Paracoccus pantotrophus: one gene and its partner. Each later gene encodes a partner of the first gene's protein in a complex. Links are inferred from orthologs where the notes say so. Each region holds a gene or a part of one and is shown in the gene's direction. Other genes may lie near its edges. The genes, in order: ESD82_RS12275 and ESD82_RS06335.

What was found.
Region 2: ESD82_RS12275 (region 1) and ESD82_RS06335 share a complex: the UniProt entries of both Escherichia coli proteins name them as parts of the 2-oxoglutarate dehydrogenase (OGDH) complex. The link is inferred for Paracoccus pantotrophus from one-to-one orthologs.

Annotation. Positions count from the first base shown.
Region 1 is NZ_CP044426.1:369,775-380,635, reverse strand. What follows is about bases 2,917-6,434. They hold ESD82_RS12275 (2-oxoglutarate dehydrogenase E1 component), read left to right. Parts: upstream 2,917-3,267; coding sequence 3,268-6,234; downstream 6,235-6,434. Other genes in these bases: ESD82_RS12280 (glycosyltransferase family 2 protein), read left to right, coding at 2,917-3,246. In the rest of the region: sucC (ADP-forming succinate--CoA ligase subunit beta), read left to right, coding at 1-679; ESD82_RS12290 (hypothetical protein), read left to right, coding at 685-1,011; sucD (succinate--CoA ligase subunit alpha), read left to right, coding at 1,022-1,906; more of ESD82_RS12280, read left to right, coding at 2,083-2,916; ESD82_RS12265 (hypothetical protein), read left to right, coding at 7,924-8,181; ESD82_RS12260 (MAPEG family protein), read left to right, coding at 8,181-8,573; lpdA (dihydrolipoyl dehydrogenase), read left to right, coding at 8,624-10,018; ESD82_RS12250 (lytic transglycosylase domain-containing protein), read left to right, coding at 10,166-10,660; ESD82_RS12245 (GNAT family N-acetyltransferase), read right to left, coding at 10,720-10,861. UniProt on the Escherichia coli protein: E1 component of the 2-oxoglutarate dehydrogenase (OGDH) complex which catalyzes the decarboxylation of 2-oxoglutarate, the first step in the conversion of 2-oxoglutarate to succinyl-CoA and CO(2).
Region 2 is NZ_CP044423.1:1,303,952-1,316,798, forward strand. What follows is about bases 4,260-7,179. They hold ESD82_RS06335 (pyruvate dehydrogenase complex dihydrolipoamide acetyltransferase), read left to right. Parts: upstream 4,260-5,025; coding sequence 5,026-6,333; downstream 6,334-7,179. Other genes in these bases: ESD82_RS06330 (pyruvate dehydrogenase complex E1 component subunit beta), read left to right, coding at 4,260-5,013; ESD82_RS06340 (efflux RND transporter permease subunit), read right to left, coding at 6,441-7,179. Outside these bases: ESD82_RS06305 (DUF1523 family protein), read right to left, coding at 1-343; ESD82_RS06310 (hypothetical protein), read right to left, coding at 354-635; ESD82_RS06315 (acetylornithine deacetylase/succinyl-diaminopimelate desuccinylase family protein), read left to right, coding at 740-2,008; ESD82_RS06320 (FtsB family cell division protein), read left to right, coding at 2,077-2,370; pdhA (pyruvate dehydrogenase (acetyl-transferring) E1 component subunit alpha), read left to right, coding at 2,599-3,630; more of ESD82_RS06330, read left to right, coding at 3,643-4,259; more of ESD82_RS06340, read right to left, coding at 7,180-9,497; ESD82_RS06345 (efflux RND transporter periplasmic adaptor subunit), read right to left, coding at 9,494-10,660; ESD82_RS06350 (division plane positioning ATPase MipZ), read right to left, coding at 10,730-11,512; ESD82_RS06355 (hypothetical protein), read left to right, coding at 11,784-12,032; ESD82_RS06360 (hypothetical protein), read left to right, coding at 12,029-12,235; rpmE (50S ribosomal protein L31), read right to left, coding at 12,357-12,578; rplS (50S ribosomal protein L19), read right to left, coding at 12,590-12,847. UniProt on the Escherichia coli protein: E2 component of the 2-oxoglutarate dehydrogenase (OGDH) complex which catalyzes the second step in the conversion of 2-oxoglutarate to succinyl-CoA and CO(2).

The DNA of each region.
Region 1 (10,861 bases):
CGTGGCCTTCGCCCTGGGCCTGACGGGCGCGCAGGTCAAGCAATGCGTGGCGCTGGTCAAGAACCTGTATCGCATGTTCATCGAGAAGGACATGGAGATGCTGGAGATCAACCCGCTGATCGTGATGAAGGACGGCAACCTCAAATGCCTCGACGCGAAGATGGGCTTCGACAATAACGCCCTCTATCGCCAGCCCGACGTGCTGGCGCTGCGCGACGAGACCGAGGAAGACCCCAAGGAACTGGCGGCGTCGAAATTCGACCTGAACTACATCGCGCTGGACGGCGAGATCGGCTGCATGGTCAACGGCGCCGGCCTGGCGATGGCGACGATGGACATCATCAAGCTGTTCGGCGCCGAGCCCGCGAACTTCCTGGACGTCGGCGGCGGCGCCACCAAGGAGAAGGTGACCGAGGCGTTCAAGATCATCACCTCGGACCCGAACGTCAAAGGCATCCTGGTCAACATCTTCGGCGGCATCATGCGCTGCGACATCATCGCGGAAGGCATCATCGCCGCGGTGAAGGAAGTCGGGCTGCAAGTCCCGCTGGTGGTGCGCCTGGAAGGCACCAATGTCGAGCTGGGCAAGCAGATCATCGGCGAATCGGGCCTGAACGTGATCGCGGCGGACGACCTGTCGGACGCGGCGCAGAAGATCGTGAAGGCGGTGAAGGGCTGACCACCATGGCCAAGGCGGTGGAAGGCAAAGCTGTCGAGATTACGGCTGGAAACGTGGATAACAATCATATCCCGGTCAGCCCAATCAGAGATTTGTTCCCCGCCGACTCGTTCGGCGGAGGAAACAAGTCGGAGGCAGGAAAGCCGATCACCGTCGAGCTCCATACGGTCGGCTCGTTCGAAACTGATATTGCAACGGGCAAATGGATTCTTCGCATCAGGGCAAAGGATGCCATTGGGACGTTCTATAAAAATATCAACGCGAAAGACGGAACGCGGCTCTTCTTCGAGAAGATCGGCCCGCGCGACTTTCGTGTTTCCGTAATCGCTTAAGGAGAGGCTAATGGCCGTTCTCGTCAACAAAGACACCAAAGTCATCTGCCAGGGGATCACCGGATCCCAGGGCACCTTCCACACCGAACAGGCGATCGCTTACGGCACGCAGATGGTCGGCGGCGTGACCCCCGGCAAGGGCGGCACGACGCATCTGGACCTGCCGGTCTTCAACTCGGTCCACGAGGCCGTGGCAAAAACCGGCGCCAATGCGACCGTGATCTATGTCCCGCCGCCCTTCGCGGCCGATTCGATCCTGGAAGCCATCGATGCCGAGATCCCGCTGATCGTCGCCATCACCGAGGGTATCCCGGTGCTCGACATGATGAAGGTCAAGCGCGCGCTGGAAGGCAGCAAGTCGCAGCTGATCGGCCCGAACTGCCCCGGCATCCTGACGCCGGGCGAGTGCAAGATCGGCATCATGCCGGGCTCGATCTTCTCGCGCGGATCGGTGGGCGTCGTGTCGCGCTCGGGCACGCTGACCTATGAGGCGGTCAAGCAGACCACCGATGTCGGCCTGGGCCAGTCCACCGCTGTCGGCATCGGCGGCGACCCGATCAAGGGCATGGAGCATATCGACGTGCTGCGCATGTTCCTGGACGACCCGGAAACCGAGTCGATCATCATGATCGGCGAGATCGGCGGTTCGGCCGAGGAAGAGGCGGCCGAGTTCCTGGCCGAGCAGAAGCGCAAGGGCAAGTGGAAGCCGACCGCCGGCTTCATCGCCGGGCGCACCGCGCCGAAGGGCCGCCGCATGGGCCATGCCGGCGCCATCGTCTCGGGCGGCAAGGGCGACGCGGAATCGAAGATCGAGGCCATGAAATCGGCCGGCATCGTCGTCGCCGACAGCCCCGCGGGTCTGGGCGAGGCGGTGCTGAAAGCACTCGGCCGGTAACAATGCCGCAAGGCTTTTGACTTGGGCGCGGCCCCTGCCTACCTTTACCGGGGGCCGCGCCAGACCTTACCAGCAGGTGCCAGATTGGACCGCCGTCGTCGCCAGATCGTCGCCAGAACCGCCGGGACAGCGCCCTGCCCGGCCCGCGGCCCTGCCCTGCCAAGCCGGGGCGCGGCATGATCCCGCAGCCCCCTCCGCCGGCGAAACGCCCCGCCTCGTCCGTGGCGGCGCAGGACTGGGCGCTTTGCGTTTCGACCTACCAGCGCGGCAAGCAGCTTTGCGACTGCGTGCGCGCCGCGCTCGCCTCGACCGAGCGGCCGGCCGAAATCGTCATCGTCGATGCCAGCGCCGACTGGGCGCAGAACCGCGAAAGGGTCGAGGCGGTAATCGCCGCGGCCGGCGGCTGTCCGCTGACCTATGTGCCGGCCCGGCGCAAATCGCTGACCGTGCAGCGCAACCAGGCCGTCGCGCTGGCGCGGGCCGACATCCTGTTCATGATCGATGACGACGCCTTGCTGCATCCCGATTGCGCCGGGCGGATCATGGCGCAATACCGCGCCGACACCCAGGGCCGCATCGTGGCGATCTCGGCCCGGAACACCGGCTCGGATGGCGTGACGGGCGGGGGTGAGAGCAAGCGCACCAACCCAGCCGCCAAGCTGGCCGCGGGCCGGTCAGGGCCGGTGCAGCGCAGCATCGACCTTGCCCTGCGCCACCTGCTGATGATTCCGGCCGAGCAGCGTTTCCTGGGCTATGATCGCCCCGAGCGGCGCTGGCAAGGCGATGCCACCCTGCCGCAGGGCTTGCTGCGCGTCGATTTCATCGTCGGCTTCGCCCTGACCCTGCGCCGCCACCTGGCGCTGCGCGAGCCCTTCGACGAAGGGCTGGTCGGCAGTTCCATCGCCGAGGATCTGGATGCCAGCTATCGCTTTGGCCGGCACGGGATGCTGGCCATCGCGCCCGATGCGCTGATCCACCACCTCGAGGCGGCTGCGGGCCGAGACCGGCGCCGGATCAGCGCCATGCTGGCCCTGCTCAACATCGCCTATTTCGTGCGCCGCAATTCCGAACGGCAGGGGCGCGACCTGGCCCGCTATGGGCTGTGGTACCTGCGCATGGCGCTGGCCGAACTGCCCAAGGACATCGCCGGCGCCCGCTGGGATCTGCCGCAGTTCCGCGGCGCCCTGCTGGCCGGCCGCCACCTGCCCGCCTTGCTGCGCCAGCCGCGCGCCGGGCTGCCGGCATGGTATCAGGATCTTCAGACCAGGCTGATCACCGGGACCGCTCCCGGACATGGCCAGAACAATGCGACCGCCCCTGATCCGGGCGCGAACGGATAAGGACTTCCCGGAGGCAAGCCAATGAACGATCAATCCCCAAACTCGGCCTTCCACGATTCGAGCTTCCTGCAAGGCCATAACGCGGCCTATGTCGAGCAGCTTTACGGCCAGTGGGCCCAGAACCCGGCGGCGGTCGACCAGGCGTGGGACGCCTTCTTCCGCAGCCTGGGCGACGAGGAGGCCGTGGTCACCCGCGAGGCCAAGGGCGCCAGCTGGCAACGCGCCGACTGGCCGCCGCTGCCCGCGGACGACACCACCGCGGCGCTGACCGGCGAATGGCCGATGCTGCCCAAGGCCGAGGCCAAGGCGGCTCTGGACAAGATCGCCGCCAAGGCCGGCGAAAAGGGCGTGAACCTGACGGACGAGCAGCTCAAGCGCGCGGTTCTGGACAGCGTCCGCGCCATCATGCTGATCCGCGCCTTCCGCATCCGCGGCCACCTGCATGCCGACCTGGACCCGCTGGGCATGCGCGAGATCCCCGACCATGGCGAGCTGGACCCCAAGACCTATGGCTTCACCGAGGCCGACCTGGACCGGCCGATCTTCATCGACAACGTGCTTGGCCTGCAGATCGCCACGATCCGCCAGATCGTCGACCTGATGAGCCGCACCTATTGCGGCACCTTCGCGCTGCAATTCATGCATATCTCGAACCCCGAGGAAGCCGCCTGGCTCAAGGAGCGGATCGAGGGCTACGGCAAGGAGATCGCCTTCACCCGCGAAGGCCGCCGCGCCATCCTCAACAAGCTGGTCGAGGCCGAGGGCTTCGAGAAGTTCCTGCATGTGAAATACATGGGCACCAAGCGCTTCGGCCTTGACGGCGGCGAGGCGCTGATCCCGGCCATGGAGCAGATCATCAAGCGCGGCGGCGCGCTGGGGGTCAAGGACGTGGTGATCGGCATGCCGCATCGCGGCCGCCTGTCGGTCTTGGCCAATGTGATGGGCAAGCCCTATCGCGCCATCTTCCACGAATTCCAGGGCGGCAGCTACAAGCCCGACGACGTGGACGGCTCGGGCGACGTGAAATATCACCTCGGCGCCTCGTCGGACCGCACCTTCGACGACAACACCGTCCACCTGTCGCTGACCGCGAACCCCTCGCACCTGGAGGCGGTGAACCCGGTGGTGCTGGGCAAGGTGCGCGCCAAGCAGGACCAGCTGTCGGACCAGACCTATCGCACGGCGGTGCTGCCGATCCTGCTGCACGGCGACGCGGCCTTTGCCGGCCAGGGCATCGTCGCGGAATGCTTCCAGCTTTCCGGCATCAAGGGCCACCGCACCGGCGGTTGCATCCATATCGTGGTGAACAACCAGATCGGCTTCACCACCGCGCCGCATTTCAGCCGCACCTCGCCCTATCCGACCGACATCGCGCTGATGGTCGAGGCGCCGATCTTCCACGTCAACGGCGACGACCCCGAGGCCGTGGTCCATGCCGCCAAGGTCGCGACCGAGTTCCGGCAGAAATTCCACAAGGACGTGGTCATCGACATCTTCTGCTATCGCCGCTTCGGTCACAACGAAGGCGACGAGCCGATGTTCACCAACCCGGTGATGTACAAGAAGATCAAGGGCCACAAGACCACGCTGCAACGCTATACCGAGCGACTGGTCGCCGACGGCCTGGTCCCCGAGGGCGAGATCGAGGAGATGAAGGCCGCCTTCCAGGCCCATCTGAACGAGGAGTTCGAGGTCGGCAAGAACTTCAAGCCGAACAAGGCCGACTGGCTGGACGGCAAATGGTCGGGGCTCGAGGCCGAGCATGCCGAGGAGAACCTGGGCCAGACCGCCATCGCGCCCGAGACCATGGCCGAGATCGGCGGCGCGCTGACCCGCGTGCCCGAAGGGTTCGACCTGCACAAGACCGTCGGCCGCCTGCTGGAATCCAAGAAGCAGATGTTCGAGACCGGCAAGGGTTTCGACTGGGCGACCGGCGAGGCGCTGGCCTTCGGCTCGCTGCTGCTGGAAGGGCATCCGGTGCGCCTGGCCGGACAGGACTCGACCCGCGGCACCTTCTCGCAGCGCCATTCGGCCTTCATCGACCAGGCGACCGAGGAACGCTATTACCCGCTCAACCACATCCGCGGCGGGCAGGCGCGCTACGAGGTCATCGACTCGATGCTGTCGGAATATGCGGTGCTGGGCTTCGAATACGGCTATTCTCTGGCCGAGCCGAACAGCCTGGTCATGTGGGAGGCCCAGTTCGGCGATTTTGCCAACGGCGCCCAGATCATGTTCGACCAGTTCATCACCTCGGGCGAAAAGAAATGGCTGCGCATGTCGGGCCTCGTCATGCTGATGCCGCATGGCTACGAGGGCCAAGGCCCGGAACACAGCTCGGCCCGGCTGGAGCGCTGGCTGCAGATGTGCGCCGAGGACAACTGGATCGTGGCGAACTGCACCACGCCGGCGAACTATTTCCACATCCTGCGCCGGCAGCTGAAGCGGCCCTTCCGCAAGCCGCTGGTGCTGATGACGCCGAAATCGTTGCTGCGTCACCCGCTGGCGCTGTCCACGGCGGACGAGTTCCTGGCCGGCTCGACCTTCAACCGCGTGCTGGTGGACGATGCCGACCGCGGCAAGTCCGAGTTCAAGCTGGCCCCGGACGACAAGATCCGCCGGGTGGTGATCTGCTCGGGCAAGGTCTATTACGATCTCTTGCAGGCCCGCGACGCCGCCGGGGCCGAGGATGTCTATATCCTGCGGCTCGAGCAGTTCTATCCCTTCCCGGCCCACAGCATGTCCAAGGAGCTGGAACGCTTCAAGGATGCCGAGATCGTCTGGTGCCAGGAAGAGCCCAAGAACCAGGGCGGCTGGACCTTCGTCGAGCCCAATATCGAATGGGTGCTGTCGCGCATCGGCGCCAAGCATGGCCGTCCGCGCTATGTCGGCCGCCATGCCGCGGCCTCGCCGGCCACCGGGCTTGCCTCGCGCCACAAGGCCGAGCAGGAGGCCCTGGTCCACGAAGCCATCACCATCGGGGCCTGACATGGCAGTGGAACTACGCGTCCCCACGCTTGGGGAATCGGTATCCGAAGCGACGGTGGCCACCTGGTTCAAGAAACCGGGCGACCGCGTCGCCGTGGATGAAATGCTGTGCGAGCTGGAAACCGACAAGGTGACGGTCGAGGTGCCCTCGCCCGTCGCCGGCAAGCTGGCCGAGATCGTCGCGCCCGAAGGCACGGTGGTCGCGCCCAACGCGCTGCTCGCGCAGATCATGGAACAGGGCGATGCCGGCCCGGAAGAAATGTTGCCCAAGGCTGATGCGGGCACGAAGGCTCAGGAAGGACAGAGAAAGATGAGCGGAAAATCCGTCGACGTGATGGTGCCCACCCTGGGCGAAAGCGTGACCGAGGCCACGGTGGCGACCTGGTTCAAGAAGGTCGGCGATGCGGTCGCGCAGGACGAGATGCTGTGCGAGCTTGAGACCGACAAGGTCTCGGTCGAGGTTCCGGCTCCCGCCGCGGGCGTGCTGGCCGAGATCCTCGCCCCGAGGGCGCAACGGTCGAGGCCAGCGCCCGGCTGGCGGTCATCACCGAGGGCGCGACCGCGACCCCCGGGGCCGAGGCCCCTGCTGCTGCCGCAGCCGCCGTGCAATCGCCCGGCGCCGGCCCGGAAACCCCCGCACCGCGCAAGGATGTCGAGGATGCGCCCTCGGCCAAGAAGGCCATGGCCGAGGCCGGCGTCAGCCGCGATGCCGTCACCGGCACCGGCCGCGACGGCCGGGTGATGAAGGAGGACGTGGCCCGCGCGGCTACGGCACCGGCCGCCGCCTCGCCCGCCCCGGCCCCGGCCCAGGCGCCGCGCGCGCCCAGCTCGGCCGATGACGCGGCGCGCGAGGAGCGGGTCAAGATGACCCGCCTGCGCGCCACCATCGCCCGCCGGCTCAAGGACGCGCAGAACACCGCCGCGATGCTGACCACCTATAACGAGGTGGACATGAAGGGCATCATGGACCTGCGCAACACCTACAAGGACCAGTTCGAGAAGAAGCACAAGGTCAAGCTCGGCTTCATGTCCTTCTTCGTGAAGGCCTGCTGCCACGCGCTGAAGGAAGTGCCCGAGGTCAATGCCGAGATCGACGGCGGCGACGTGGTCTACAAGAACTTCGTCCACATGGGCGTGGCGGTGGGCACGCCCAGCGGCCTGGTGGTGCCGGTGGTACGCGATGCCGACCAGAAGAGCTTCGCCCGGATCGAGAAGGAGATCGCCGAGCTGGGCACCCGCGCCCGCGACGGCAAGCTGACCATGGCGGAAATGCAGGGCGGCACCTTCACCATCTCGAACGGCGGCGTCTACGGCTCGCTGATGTCCTCGCCGATCCTGAACCCGCCGCAATCGGGCATCCTGGGCATGCACAAGATCCAGGACCGCCCGGTCGTCGTGGACGGCCAGATCGTCATCCGGCCGATGATGTACCTGGCGCTGAGCTACGACCACCGCATCGTGGACGGCAAGGGCGCCGTGACCTTCCTCGTGCGCGTCAAGGAGGCACTGGAGGATCCGCGCCGCCTGCTGATGGACCTGTGATCCCGGCCTGCCGGGGGCGGCAGGCCCGCCCCCGGCGCGCCCAGGAAGCCGCCGCGCAACTCTTTCCGGCCTGTATCCGTTGACCCGCACCGGGCCGCCTTGCCGCTCATCCCGACGGGAAGCCGGGCCGAAACGGAGGAGTCCCCCATGACCCAGATGATCGCCCATTACACCATCGCCGGTTACGCCGCCTTCAAGGCCGCCTTCGACGCCGATGCCGAGGATCGCGGCAATAACGGCCTGTCGCTGCTGCAGCTGTGGCGCGAGAACGACCAGAGCGCCTGGGCGCTGTTCCAGGTGGGCGACGCGGCGGTGGCCAGGGCCTATCTGGAAGGGGCAGCGGGGGTCTTCAACAGCCAGGCCGGCGTCTCGGCCACCGCCTTCCACCTGGTCGAGACCGCCTGATGGCCGCCGAAACCACCGCCCTGGCGCTGGCCGCGCTGCTGCAAGCCGTGCAGATCGGCCTGGCCGCCGCCTCGATGAACCGCGATGTCGGCGCGAAATGGAACGCCAGCCCGCGCGACAGGCAGCCGGAGTTTTCCGCGCTGACCGGACGGCTGCGCCGCGCTGCGGACAATCATTTCGAGGGACTGATCCTCTTTACCATCGCCGTCGTGCTGGTGGTGCTGTCGGATGCCGGCTCGGCCCTGACCGTGCTTTGCGCCTGGAGCTACCTGCTGGCGCGGCTGCTTTATATTCCCGCCTATGCCTATGGCTGGTCGCCCTGGCGCTCGGTCATCTGGGGGGTGGGGTTCGTCGCCACGCTGGCGATGATCCTGATCGCCTTATTCACCTGAACCGAACGGGCGGCGCCGGCAAGCGCGCCGCGAACTGCAAGGAGACCTGAATGTCCACCTATGACCTGATCGTGATCGGCGCCGGTCCCGGCGGCTATGTCTGCGCGATCCGCGCCGCCCAGCTGGGCCTGAAGGTCGCCTGCGTCGAGGGACGCGAGACGCTGGGCGGCACCTGCCTGAACGTCGGCTGCATCCCCTCCAAGGCGCTGCTGCATGCCAGCCACATGCTGCACGAGACCCACGAGAATTTCGAGAAGATGGGCCTGATGGGCGCCAAGCCCAAGGTCGATTGGGACAAGATGCAGGGCTACAAGGCCGAGACGGTCGCCGGCAATACCAAGGGCATCGAGTTCCTGTTCAAGAAGAACAAGATCGACTGGCTCAAGGGCTGGGCCAGCATCGAAGCGCCCGGCAAGGTCAAGGTCGGCGACACCGTCCACGAGACGAAGAACATCGTCATCGCCACCGGCTCGGAACCGGCCAGCCTGAAGGGGGTCGAGGTCGATAATGCCGCCGGCATCGTCGTCGATTCGACCGGCGCCCTGTCGCTGCCGAAGATCCCCAAGTCGATGGTGGTGATCGGCGCGGGCGTGATCGGGCTGGAACTGGGTTCGGCCTATGCCCGGCTCGGCGCCGAGGTAACGGTGGTCGAGTTCCTGGACGCCATCACCCCCGGCATGGACGCCGAGGTGCAAAAGCAGTTCCAGCGCATCCTGGCGAAACAGGGGCTGAAATTCGTCCTGGGCGCGGCCGTGTCCGAGGTCGAGGTCGAAAAGGGCAAGGCCGAGGTCAAGTACAAGCTGCGCAAGGACGACAGCGAGCATGAGATCAAGGCCGAATGCGTGCTGGTCGCCACCGGCCGCCGCCCCTATGTCGCCGGGCTGGGCCTGGACAAGGTCGGCGTCGCGCTGACCGATCGCGGCTTCGTCCAGATCGACGAACACTGGCAGACCAGCGTCAAGGGCATCTACGCCATCGGCGACGCGGTGCCGGGCCCGATGCTGGCCCACAAGGCCGAGGACGAGGGCATGGCGGTGGCCGAGGTCATCGCCGGCAAGCATGGCCATGTGAATTACGACGTGATCCCCGGCGTGATCTATACCACGCCCGAGGTCGCCTCGGTCGGGCTGACCGAAGAGGCCGCCAAGGAAAGCGGCCGCAAGGTCAAGGTCGGCAAGTTCCCCTTCATGGGCAATGCCCGCGCCAAGGCCCTGTTCCAGGCCGAGGGCTTCGTCAAGATGATCGCCGATGCCGAGACCGATCGGGTGCTGGGCTGCCACATCATCGGCCCGAATGCCGGCGAGATGATCCACGAGGTCTGCGTGGCGATGGAATTCGGCGCCTCGGCCCAGGACATCGCACTGACCTGCCACGCCCATCCGACCTGCTCGGAAGCGGTGCGCGAGGCGGCGCTGGCCTGCGGCGACGGCGCGATCCACGCCTGATCGGCGGATCGCCACCGAAACCGGCACCATGTTGCGGCGGGTTTCCGCCGATGGACCGCCCCTGAACCGGGCGGTCCTGTCTTTTGATTTCCCCGACTCTGGCAGCTGCGGCTAATCCCTTGGTCAATGAAAAGACAAGGGGCAGTCATGAAATCCATCCTCGGACTGTTGGCGCTGGCCGGCACGCTGGCCGTCGGCGCCTGCGGCGACAACCGGGTCGATCCCGACCGCCGCTATCTGGTCGAACCCCGCGCCTCGGCCGCCCAGGTCGCGGCGCTGCATCCGAACGAGACACCGGAACTGCGCCGGCTGATCAACAAATACGCGGCGGAATACGATGTGCCGGTGGACCTGGTGCAGCGCGTCATCATCCGCGAATCGACCCATCGTCCCGGCGCCCGCAACGGCCCCTATTACGGGCTGATGCAGATCCTGCCCGCCACCGCGCGCGGCATGGGCTATCAGGGCCCGCCCGCCGGGCTGCTCGATGCCGAGACGAACCTGAAATACGGCGTCAAATACCTGCGCGGCGCCTATATGGTCGCCGACGGCGACAAGGATGCCGCGGTGAAATGGTATGCCCGCGGCTATTACTACGAGGCCAAGCGCAAGGGCCTGCTGCAAGCCACCGGCCTGCGCTGAGGCGAGGGACAGCGGATCGCGGGGGCGGCCTTCGGGCCGCCCCTTGCCTTACAGGCGCATCACAGCTTGCGATTGTAGCGGATGAAGGGCGACTTCACCGCCATCCGGTCATAGAGCATTCGCCCCGGATAATTGTCCTCGGCCGTCAGCCAATAGACGGCAGGCACGCCGGCGCGGTCGGCCTCGGCATAGACGCCTTCG
Region 2 (12,847 bases), on another replicon or contig:
GGCTGGTCGCGGTCGAGCGCAGATCGGTCGCCTGCGCATGCAGGTTCGAGCTGTCGTATTTGAAATAGGGCGGCCAGATCCAGCCGGTATCCTCGTTGCGATAGACATAGGGCTTGCCGTTCGGCCGTACCGTGTCGATGAAGCGCACGTCGCGCTGGCCCTGGGCGTTCTGCACCGTGCCGGTATCGGGCGAGGCATAGAAAAAGGCATTCGCGCCGATATCCGTCAGCCGGTTGTAGGTGTTGGTGATGCGGACCGTCTGCTTCGAGGGCAGCGTGTAATCCAGGAACAGGAAGACCACGATCCCGAAGATCACCCCAAGGACGGTCAGGAACCAGCGCATCGGCGCCCCCTCAATTGTAGTTCACGATCACGATGATCACGATGATCGCGACCACCGGCAGGACCAGCACCAGCCCGACGAGCCGCGCCCGCAGGGTCTTGCTGAAGCCCACCATCGAACGCCGCACGAACTCGGCGCGTTCCGGGCTTGGCCCCGCGCGCTCGGGGTGGCGGCGATCCCATTCCTTTTCAAGCTCTTCCCGGCGCAGGCTGCGGATATAGATCCAGATCAGCGCGTAAAAGACCAGCTCGACGACCAGGACCATGCCGATCAGGCGAAGAAAGGCGATCATCGGGCAGACCCTGGTTGCGAAAATCCTGCCCCATGGAAGGCCCCCGCGCCGCGACTGTCAATGACCCCATTGCCGCGCCGCCGCGCCCGGCCTAGCCTTGCGCCATGGACGCCCTTGCCCTCGAGATCGAAAACCGCCGCGACGACCTGGTCCGCCTGACCCGGGATCTGATCCGCATTCCGACGCTGAATCCGCCGGGCCGCAACTATCGCGAGATCTGCGAATACCTGCAGGCGCGGCTGGCGCCGCAGGGCTGGGCCTGCGAACTGATCCGCGCCCATGGCGCGCCGGGCGACAGCGAGGCCTTTCCGCGCTGGAACCTGGTCGCCCGGCATCGGGGCGGCCCGCCCGGCGACTGCGTGCATTTCAACAGCCATCACGACGTGGTCGAGGTTGGCCACGGCTGGAGCCGCGATCCCTTCGCCGCCGAACTGGAGGGCGGACGCATCTATGGCCGCGGCGCCTGCGACATGAAGGGGGGCTTGGCCGCCAGCATCATCGCGGCCGAGGCTTTCGTCGCGCTTTACCCCGACCATCCCGGCCAGATCGAGATCAGCGCCACCGCGGACGAGGAATCGGGCGGCTTCGGCGGCGTGGCCTACCTGGCGAGCCAGGGCGCCTTTGCCCATGTCGGCCATGTCATCATCCCCGAGCCGCTGCACAAGGACCGCATCTGCCTGGGCCATCGCGGCGTCTGGTGGGCCGAGATCGAGACGCATGGCCGCATCGCCCATGGCTCGATGCCCTTCCTGGGCGACAGCGCCATCCGCCACATGGGCGCGGTGCTGGAAGAAATGGAGCGCACGCTGTTCCCCCTGCTGATGAGCAAGCACACGGAAATGCCGGTGATCCCCGAAGGCGCGCGGAACTCGACCCTGAACATCAACTCGATCCACGGCGGCGAGCCGGATCACGGCCCGGACTTCACCGGCCTGCCGGCGCCCTGCGTCGCCGACCGCTGCCGCATCGTGATCGACCGCCGCTTCCTGATCGAGGAGGAACTGTCCGAGGTCAAGCGCGAGGTCACGGCGCTGCTGGAAAAGGTCAAGGCGGCGCGCCCCGGTTTCACCTACGAGATCCGCGACCTCTTCGAGGTGATCCCCAGCATGACCGACCGCGAGGCGCCGGTGGTGCGCTCGACCGCCGCCGCCATCGAACGGGTGCTGGGCCGCGAAGCCGGCTACGTGGTCAGCCCCGGCACCTACGACCAGAAGCATATCGACCGCATCGGCAAGCTGAAAAACTGCATCGCCTACGGGCCCGGCGTGTTGGACCTGGCGCACCAGCCCGACGAATGGGTAGGGGTGGACGATATGCGGGATTCCGCCCGGGTCATGGCCCTGGTGCTCGACGACATCCTGCGCGGCGCTTAGGGGATTCCCCCGACGGGCCGCCTGTGGCATGATCGCCCGAAACAGCCGAGCAGCCCTATGATCCGTGCATGACCCAACGCCTGTCGATCAGCGCCATCATCTTCTTCGTCGTGATGATCCTTCTGGGCGTCTATTTCGCCTATGCGGCGGTGCAGGGCCCATCCGGCATCCTGCGCCGGGTGCAGTTGCAGGCCGAAACGCAGGAACTGGTCCAGCAGCGCGATAAGCTGCAGACCGAGGTGGACCGGATGCGCAACCTGGCGCGGCGCCTGTCGGACGAATATCTCGACCTCGACCTGCTGGACGAACGCGCCCGCGACGTGCTGGGCCTGGTGCGCGCCGACGAGATCATCATCCGCTGAATGCCAGGCCACCAGGCCCGGCCCCGTCATTCACCGTTTCCCAAATACCCATGCACCCGCGCCCCAGGACGCGGCGACGCCCCCTTGCGCGCCTCGACTATTTCCCCAGCGCAGGCGGCTTTCCGCATCTGCCCTCTGGACGGATGCACGAGTCCGGTTTACTTCCCCCGAAAGCTTCGCCTAGAATTAGTTTAACGCTGAACTATCCCCGCCCCGAGGAGGAGGCCCATGGTCAGAAAGCCCGCAGCCAAGCAAAGCACGCCCAACGTGTCCAAGGATGAGCTGCTTCAATACTACCGCGACATGCTGCTGATCCGGCGATTCGAGGAAAAGGCCGGCCAGCTTTACGGCATGGGCCTGATCGGCGGCTTCTGCCACCTCTATATCGGCCAGGAGGCCGTCGTCGTCGGCCTTGAAGCCACGGCGAAGGAAGGCGACAAGCGCATCACCTCCTATCGCGACCACGGCCATATGCTGGCCTGCGGCATGGAAGCCCGCGGCGTGATGGCCGAGCTGACCGGACGCATCGGCGGCTATTCCAAGGGCAAGGGCGGCTCGATGCACATGTTCAGCCGCGAGAAGCATTTCTACGGCGGCCACGGCATCGTCGCGGCGCAGGTGCCGCTGGGCGCCGGCCTCGCCTTCGCCGACAAGTACCTGGGCAACGACAACGTCACCTTCGTCTATTTCGGCGACGGCGCCTCGAACCAGGGCCAGGTCTACGAGACCTACAACATGGCCGAGCTGTGGAGCCTGCCCGTCGTCTTCGTCATCGAGAACAACCAATATGCCATGGGCACCTCGATGAAGCGCTCGACCAAGTCGACCACGCTCTTCGGCCGGGGCGAGGCCTTCGGCATCAAGGGCGAGCAGGTGGACGGCATGGACGTGCTGGCGGTCAAGGCCGCGGGCGAAAAGGCGGTGGCGCATTGCCGCGCCGGCAAGGGGCCCTACATCCTGGAAGTCATGACCTATCGCTATCGCGGCCATTCGATGTCCGACCCGGCGAAATACCGCACCCGCGAGGAAGTGCAGAAGATGCGCGACGAGCGCGACGCGATCGAGCACGTCCGCGAGCTGCTGCTGCAAGGCCAGCATGCCTCCGAGGAAGACCTCAAGGCCATCGACAAGGAGATCAAGGACATCGTGAACGATTCCGCCGAGTTCGCCAAGGACAGCCCCGAGCCGCCGCTGGAGGAGCTCTGGAGCGACATCTATGCCCAGGAAGTGCCGCAGGGCGGCGCGGAACAGAACGCCTGAGGGGAGGGAACCATGGCAACCGAAATCCTGATGCCCGCCCTGTCGCCGACCATGGAGGAAGGCACGCTGGCCAAATGGCTGGTCAAGGAAGGCGATAGCGTGAAATCCGGCGACATCATCGCCGAGATCGAGACCGACAAGGCCACGATGGAGTTCGAGGCCGTGGACGAGGGCATCCTCGGCCGGCTGCTCATTGCCGAGGGCACCCAGGGGGTCAAGGTGAACACCCCCATTGCGGTCCTGGTCGAAGAGGGCGAATCCGCCGATGCCGCCCCGGCACCGAAAGCCGAGCCCGCACCCGCCGAGGCCAGGGCCGAGGCTCCGTCCGCTCCGGCGCAGGCGGCCGCCCCTGCCCCGACCCCGGTCGCGGACCAGTCGCCCGACTGGCCGGAAGGCACGCCGATGAAGATCATGACCGTGCGCGAGGCCCTGCGCGAGGCCATGGAAGAGGAAATGACCCGCGACGAGACCGTCTTCCTGATGGGCGAGGAAGTCGGCGAATACCAGGGCGCCTACAAGATCAGCCAGGGCCTTCTGGACAAGTTCGGCCCGCGCCGCGTCGTCGATACGCCGATCTCGGAAATCGGCTTCGCCGGCATCGGCACCGGTGCGGCGCTGGCCGGGCTGCGTCCCATCGTCGAGTTCATGACCTTCAACTTCGCCATGCAGGCCATCGACCATATCATCAACTCGGCCGCCAAGACGCTTTACATGTCCGGCGGCCAGATGGGCTGCCCGATCGTCTTCCGCGGCCCGAACGGCGCCGCCGCCCGCGTGGCGGCCCAGCACAGCCAGGACTACGCCGCCTGGTATGCGCAGATCCCCGGCCTCAAGGTGGTGATGCCCTATTCGGCGGCCGACGCCAAGGGCCTGCTGAAACAGGCGATCCGCGACCCGAACCCGGTGATCTTCCTGGAAAACGAGATCCTCTACGGCCGCAGCTTCGAGGTGCCGGATCTTCAGGATTTCACCATTCCCTTCGGCAAGGCCAAGATCGTGCGTCCCGGCCGCGACGTGACCCTGGTCAGCTTCGGCATCGGCATGGTCCATGCGCTCGAAGCCGCCGAGAAGCTGGCGTCGGAAGGCATCGAGGCCGAGGTGATCGACCTGCGCACCCTGCGCCCCATCGACTACGCCACGCTGATCGAATCGGTCAAGCGCACCAACCGCTGCGTGACGGTGGAGGAGGGCTTCCCGGTCGCTTCGATCGGCAACCACCTCTCGGCCCATATCATGGAAAACGCCTTCGACTATCTCGACGCGCCGGTGATCAACTGCACCGGCAAGGACGTGCCCATGCCCTATGCCGCGAACCTTGAAAAGCACGCGCTGATCACCTCCGACGAGGTGGTAGCGGCGGTCAAGAAAGTCACCTACCGTTAAGGAGCGAGCGAGATGCCGACAGAAATCCTGATGCCCGCGCTTTCTCCGACCATGGAAGAGGGCACGCTGGCCAAATGGCTGGTCAAAGAGGGCGACGAGGTCAAATCCGGCGACATCATCGCCGAGATCGAGACCGACAAGGCCACGATGGAGTTCGAGGCCGTGGACGAAGGCAAGCTGGGCAAGATCCTGGTGGCCGAGGGTACGGCGGGGGTCAAGGTGAACACCCCCATCGCCGTGCTGCTGGAAGAGGGCGAATCCGCCGATGACATCGGCGCCGCCCCGGCGGCCAAGGCGGAAGCCAGGCCCGAGGCGGCGACAGCCGAAGCCGCCCCGGCAGCGACGGCCGCCGCCGTCGCCCCTGCCCCGGCCGCGCCGAAATCGGCGGCGGGCGGGCGCATCTTCGCCTCGCCGCTCGCCCGGCGCATCGCGGCGGAAAAAGGCATCGACCTTGCCGGCGTGACGGGTTCCGGCCCGCATGGCCGCATCGTCAAGGCGGATGTCGAAGGCGCCAAGCCCGGCGCGGCCAGACCCGCCGCCACTGATGCCCCGAAAGCCGCCGCTCCTGCCCCGGCGGCCGCAGCCCCCGCCAGTCCCTCCGCGGAAACCATCCTCAAGCTCTATGCCGACCGCGAGACCGAGGAGGTGGCGCTGGACGGCATGCGCCGCACCATCGCCGCCCGCCTGTCGGAAGCCAAGCAGACCATCCCGCATTTCTACCTGCGCCGGTCCGCGAAGCTCGACGAGTTGATGAAGTTCCGCGCCATGCTGAACAAGCAGCTGGAATCGCGGGGCGTGAAGCTGTCGGTGAACGACTTCATCATCAAGGCCTGCGCCTTGGCCCTGCAAGAGGTGCCGGATGCGAACGCGGTCTGGGCCGGCGACCGCATCCTCAAGCTGAAACCGTCGGATGTGGCCGTCGCCGTGGCCATTGAGGGCGGGCTCTTCACCCCGGTCCTGAAGGACGCGCAGCAAAAGACGCTGTCCGCCCTCTCGGCCGAGATGAAGGATCTGGCCAACCGCGCCAAGACCAAGAAGCTCGCGCCCCACGAGTACCAGGGCGGCAGCTTCGCCATCTCCAACCTCGGCATGTTCGGGATCGAGAATTTCGACGCGGTGATCAACCCGCCGCATGGCGCGATCCTCGCCGTCGGTGCCGGCATCCAGACCCCGGTGGTCGAGAATGGCGAGGTGGTGGTCCGCAACGTCATGTCGATGACCCTCTCGGTCGACCACCGGGTGATCGACGGCGCGCTCGGCGCCCAGCTGCTGGAGGCCATCGTCAGGCACCTGGAAAATCCCATGGGCATGCTGGCCTGAACCCGGCCGCCAGGAACGAAGAAAAGGGGGCCCCCACCGGCCCCCTTTTTCTTTCTTGTCCAAATATCCCGCGGGGGTCCGGGGGCGCGAAGCCCCCGGCAGCGGCCTCACTCGCCGGCCGGCTCCGGTGCCGCGTTCAGCCCGATCCGCCGCCGCAGCCAGCCTGCCACCCGCACCTGCCCGCCATGGATAACCGAGAACAGCGAAGGCACGAACAGCAGCGACAGCAGCGTGGACAGCAGCAGGCCCCCGATCACCGCGATGGCCATGGGCGAACTGAACTCGGCCCCCTCACCGGTGCCAAGGGCCGAGGGCACCATGCCCGCGGTCATGGCGATGGTGGTCATCACGATGGGCCGGGCGCGCTTGTGCACCGCATCCAGGATCGCCTCGCGCTTCTCCACGCCGCGGTCTATGGCGCTGACCGCGAATTCCACCAGCATGATGGCGTTCTTGGTCACGATGCCCATCAGCATCAGGAAGCCGATCACCACCGCCATGCTGATGGAATTGCCGGTCAGGAACAGCGCCAGGATCGCGCCGCCGATGGCCAGCGGCAGCGACATCAGGATCGAGACCGGGGTGACGAAATTGTGAAACAAGAGCACCAGCACCACATAGGTCAGCAGCACGCCCGAGATCATCGCCACGGTGAAGGCCTGGAACACCTCGGCCATGATCTCGGCATCGCCCGAGGGCTGGATCTCGGTCCCGGCCGGCAGCTCGACCCGGTCCTGCAGGGCCGTGACCTGGGCATTGACCGGCCCCAGCAGCGCGCCGCCGGCCAGATTCGCCGAAACCGTCGTGCGATAGCGCCGGTCGTAGCGCCCGATCTCGGTCGCCCCGGCCGAGATCGACACATCCGCCACCGCCTCCAGCGGCACCTGCCCGGCCGAGCTTGGCACCCGCAGGTTGCGCACCGTCATCAGGTCGCGCCGGGCGGACTCGTCCAGCCGCACCATGATCGGGATCTGCTTGTCGCCGGTGTTGAACTTGGCCAGGTTCGATTCCGTGTCCCCCAGCGTCGCCACCCGCAGCGTCGTCGCCAGCGCGCTTGCCGTCACGCCCAGCTGGGCCGCGACCTCGGGGCGGGGATGGACCTGGATCTCGGGCCGTAGCAGGCTGGCCGAGGATGTCACCCCCTCCAGCGTGGACAGGGTCTTCATCGCCGCCATCAGCCGCTCGGCCGCCTCGGCCGCGCCTGCCTCGGTATCGCCCAGCACCGAAATGGACAGGTCGGCATTGCCCTCCTCGTTCTGGAAATTGATCCGCAGGTCGGGGATCTGCGACAGGTCGCGCTTCAACTCGTCCTCGATGGCGAAGCTCGATCGCTCGCGCTCTTCCTTGGGGCCGTAATTGACCATCAGCTTGGCCTTGGCCACGTCGTCCTCGCCGCCATTGACGAAGACCGAGCGCACTTCGGGCACCGCCTTGATGCGCGCCGAGATCATCCTTGCCACGGCTTCGGTTTCCGACACCGTGGCGCCCGGCGGCAATTCGATGCTGATCTGGCTGCGCCCGACATCCGAGGCCGGGATGAACTCGGTCGGCAACAGCGTGGCGGAAAAGATCGAGCCGGCAAAGACCCCCAGCCCCATCAGCAACGTCAGCCCGCGATGGCGCAGCGTCCAGCGCAGCACCGCCATCAGCCTCCGCAGCACCGGTCCGTCGCGCTCCTCGGCCAGCCGCGTGTTGTCGCGCAGGAAATAGGCCGCCAGCATCGGCGTGATCAGCCGCGCCACCAGGAGCGAGAACAGCACCGAAACCGCGACGGTCAAGCCGAACTGCTTGAAATACTGGCCCGGAATCCCGCCCATGAAGCTGACCGGGGCAAAGACCGCGACGATCGAGAAGCTGATGGCGATGACGGTCAGGCCGATCTCGTTCGCGGCCTCCATGCTGGCCTCATAAGCGGGAACGCCCATGTTGATGTGCCGCACGATGTTCTCGATCTCGACGATGGCGTCGTCGACCAGGATGCCGGTGACAAGGGTGATCGCGAGCAGGCTGATGCCGTTCAGCGTGAAGCCCAGCCAATGCATGACGAAGAAGGTCGGGATGATCGACAGGGGCAGCGCCACGGCGGCGATCAGCGTCGCGCGCCAGTTCCTCAGGAACAGGAACACCACCACCACCGCCAGCGCCGCGCCCTCGTAGAGCGTCTCCATGGTCGAGTGATAGCTGCCCGAGGTATAGGTCGTCGCATCGTCGATCAGGGTGATGCGGGTGCCGGGGTTGCGGGCCTCGATCTCGGCGATGCGGGCCTTGGTGCCGTCGCCGGCCTCCAGGTCCGATTCGCCGCTGGCGCGGAAGACGCCGAAGGCCACCACCGGCTGGCCGTCGAGCAGGGCGAACTTGCGTTCCTCGCTGGCGCCGTCGGTGACGCTGCCCAGCTGGTCCAGCCGCACCGTGCGCCCGCCCCCGATCAGGATCGGCGTCGCGGCCAGCCGGGCCACGTCGCCCGCCGATCCCAGCGCACGGATGGAATATTCCGTGCCGGCCAGGTCGCCGCGCCCGCCGCCCATGTCGATGTTCTTGGCCCGCAGCTGCTCCGAGATCTCGGCCGCCGTCAGCCCGAAGGCCAAGATGCGATGCGGGTCCAGATCCACGTTGATCTGCCGGTCGGCGCCCCCGATGCGGGTGATGCTGGCCACGCCCGGCACGGTGGAGAGATCGCGCGACACCACGTCGTCGACGAAATCCGACAGTTCCTCGATGCTCATGCCGGGATTGCTGACGGCATAGGTCAGGATCGCCATGCCGCTGATATCGATGCGGTGGATCAGCGGCTCGACGATGGATTCGGGCAGGTCGGCGCGGACATTGGCCACCGCGTCCTTGACATCGTTGACGGCGCGGTCGGTATCGGTCTCCAGCTCGAACTCGACATAGATGCGGGCCGAACTGTCGGTCGCAGAGGAGGTGATGTGCCGCACGCCGGTGATCGAGGCGATGGAATCCTCGATGGGCTGGATCACCTGCCGGGTCAGTTCCGAGGGCGCGGCACCCGGCTGGCTGACCACCACGCTGACCAGCGGCAGGTCGATGTTCGGCATGGCCGTCACCGCCAGCCGGCTGAAGCTGTAAAACCCCATCAGCATCAGCACCAGGAAGATCGCGATGGGTGGCACCGGATGGCGTATGGACCAGGCCGAGAAGTTCATGGCGCCGCCCGCACCTGGTCGCCGCTGCGGAAGAAGGCGCCGGCGCGGGCCACGACCGTCTCGCCCGGCGCGACGCCTTCCAGGATCTCGCGCCGGCCCTGCCAGATCAGCCCGCCGCGGACCTCGCGCGTCTCGATCCGGCCGTCCTTGACCACCTGCACCCGCTCGCCCGAGGCATCGGCCAGGACGGCTGACGCAGGCACCGTCACCGCCTGCCGCCGGTCGGTGATGATCCAGCCGCTGGCGAAAAGCCCGGTCCGCAACCGCGGATCGGGGTCCAGCGCGATGCGCGCCGGCCCCAGCCGCGTCACCGGATCGACGGCGGCCGGCACCAGGCGCAGCTGGCCCTGGACGCGGCCAAGGCCCGCGACCTCGATCTCGGCGGCATCGCCGGGGTGTAGCTGGCTCAGCGCGGTCTCGATCACATCGGCCTCCAGCTCGACCTCGCCGCCGGCAATCAGGGTGAAAAGCGGCTCGGCCCCGCCGCCGGGAATGGCGCCCAGCCGCACGGTGCGGGCCACCACCAGCCCGTCGACCGGGGCGATGATGCGGGCATGGTCCAGGTTCAGCTGCGCGATGCGCCGCGCCGCATCGGCCTGCGCCAGGGCGGCACGCGCCACGCCCAGCCCGTCCGAGGCCGAGGCCGCAGCCGCGCGCGCCGAGGCCTCGGTGGCGACGGCCTGGTCCAGCACCGCCTGGCTGGCATTGCCGCTTTGCCGCAGGCTGCGGGTGCGCTCCAGCGCCGCAACCGCCTGGGTCAGGCTGGCCTGGGCGCTGGCGATCTGGCTTTCGGCCTGGCTGATCCCGGCCTCGGCGCGCTGATATTCCGCCTCGGCCTGGGCCAGTTGCGCCGACAGCACCTTATCGGACAGCCGCGCCAGCACCTGCCCGGCCTGGACGCGGTCGCCGACCTCGGCCTCGATGCCGGTGATCTCGTGTCCCGAGACGAGGGCATGGACCTGCACCTCCTGCCGGGCGACCAGTGAACCCGAGACCGGCACCCGCGCCTCGATCCAGTCCTGCCGGGCGGTGGCCAGCGTGACCACCGGCAATTCGGGTTGCTCGACGGCACCCGCCGTCTCGGCCATGACCTTGCCGCCCGGCCCCAGGGCCAGGGCCAGGGCCAGCACCGCGATTCGGGTGATCCGGCAGGCTGCCGTCATCGTCCCCTCCAATCCAATCTGCCGCGCAACATAATGGCGCCGGCCATCGGCAACAATGCCGGCCGGGTTTCAGAAGGAAACGCTGACGCCGGGTAGGTTCAGCTCGCCGATCAGCTCGCGCAGTTCCTGCCGGGCGGCGATGTTGGACATGTTGAGCTGTTCCGTGCCGATGTCCTTGAGATCCAAGAGCGTCAATCCGCGCGGAAACAGCTCGCGGAAGATCACCCGCTCGGAGAAGCCCGGCGCCACGCGAAAGCCGATGCGCTTGGACAGCGTGGTCAGCGCGCCACCGACCTTGCGCTTGTTGTGCATGGCCTGCGTGCCCAGCCGGTTGCGCAGCACCAGCCAGTCGATCGGCCCGGCCCCCGCCTCGCCGCGCAGCTGGCGGGCGGACCAGACCATCTCGGCATAGATCGAAGGGCCGAGGATCCTGCCCTCGGGCGACAGGCGCGCCAGAAGGTCGAAATCGACGAAACTGTCGTTCATCGGCGTGATCAGCGTATCGGCCAGCGTATGCGCCATCTGGCTGAGCCGGGTATGCGAGCCGGGACAGTCCAGCAGGATGAAGTCGCATTCCGCCTCGAGCGCGGCCACCGCCTGCGACAAGGGGTCCGGGCCGCCCTGCGTCTCGGGCTCCAGCCGGCCCAGCAGCGGCGTGGGCAGGTCCAGCCCCTCGCGTTGGGCGAAGGCGGCCCGGTTCTCCAGGTAGCGGCCGAAGCTGCGCTGGCGCACGTCCAGGTCCAGCGCACCGACCCGGTGGCCCATGCGCGCCAATGCGGTCGCCACATGCATCGAGGTCGTGGACTTGCCCGAACCGCCCTTTTCGTTCCCGACGACGATGATATGCGCCACGAATCCCCCTGCGATGCCGGCCCGCGTCGCGCCGGACAATAGGCCGCGCCCGGCACGATGAAAAGCGCCGAGACCGGCCGAATCGCGGCCCGGCGCACGCTTTTCGCAGCGGGACAGCCCTGCCCCGCCGGCCGTTCAACCGTTTGTTCCAGCTTCATTCTTTCATCACGACAAAGCCGGTAGATATTTATCTTGAAAAACACGATCAACTATGTCGTTATATAGCGGTGCCGGAAGCCCCGGCCGGGTCAGTCAAGGGAAGGAGCCAAAGATGACCATGCTGAACCATCTGTCGGCCTTTGCCGATCGCGCGCTGCAGGCCGCCATGCCTGCCTCGCCCCGCTATGCCGTCAGCCTGATCGACCGGCGCACGGGCAAGCCGCATCGCATTTCCGGCATTCCGCTGCGGCTGATCACCTGCGACCCCTTCGAGACCGCGCGCGACCTGATGCGCCACCGTGATCCGGCGCGCTGGGATACCGCCATCCATCGCCTCGACCGGAAAGGAGCGATCCAATGATCCACGCCGTTTTCTCTAGGCCGAACCGCGGCTATGCCACCATCGCGCTGTCGCCCTATCAAAGCGCGCAGGGCCCGGTGCTGCGCGAATATCGCGACGGCCGTGTGGTGATCGATACCGGCCGGGGCGAGCTGACCGGCCTGGCGCTGAACCGCACCCCGAGCATGCCGGCCTGGATGCCGATCTTCGGCCTGGCCTATTGAGCCGCCGATCCGTCGCGGCCGGCCTTGCGCCACCGCACGCGCCAGGGCCGCCCACCGCCCGCCGCAACGAGAAACGCCGCCCCCAAGGGGGCGGCGTTCGCAATTCCGGTCGGCAGCGGGATCAGAAGCCCAGGCCGGCGTATTTGTTCTTGAACTTCGACACGCGGCCGCCGGTGTCCATCAGCTTGGCCGAGCCGCCGGTCCAGGCGGGGTGCGAGTTCGGGTCGATGTCCAGCGACATGGTGTCGCCTTCCTTGCCCCAGGTCGAGCGCACCTGATAGGTGGTCCCGTCGGTCATCTTGACCTCGATCAGGTGGTAGTCGGGATGGATGTCTGCTTTCATGGCGCGTCTCCTCAGGCCTTGGCTTCGGCTTTGGGCTTGTAGTTGCTGACCTCGGCGATGCGGGCGGACTTGCCGCGGCGATCGCGCAGGTAATACAGCTTGGCGCGGCGGACGCGGCCACGGCGCACGACAGTGATCGAGTCGATGTTGGTCGAATAAAGCGGGAAGACGCGCTCGACCCCCTCGCCGAACGAGATCTTGCGCACGGTGAACGAGGCGCCGATGCCGCCGCCCTTGCGCGAGATGACCACGCCTTCGTACATCTGCAC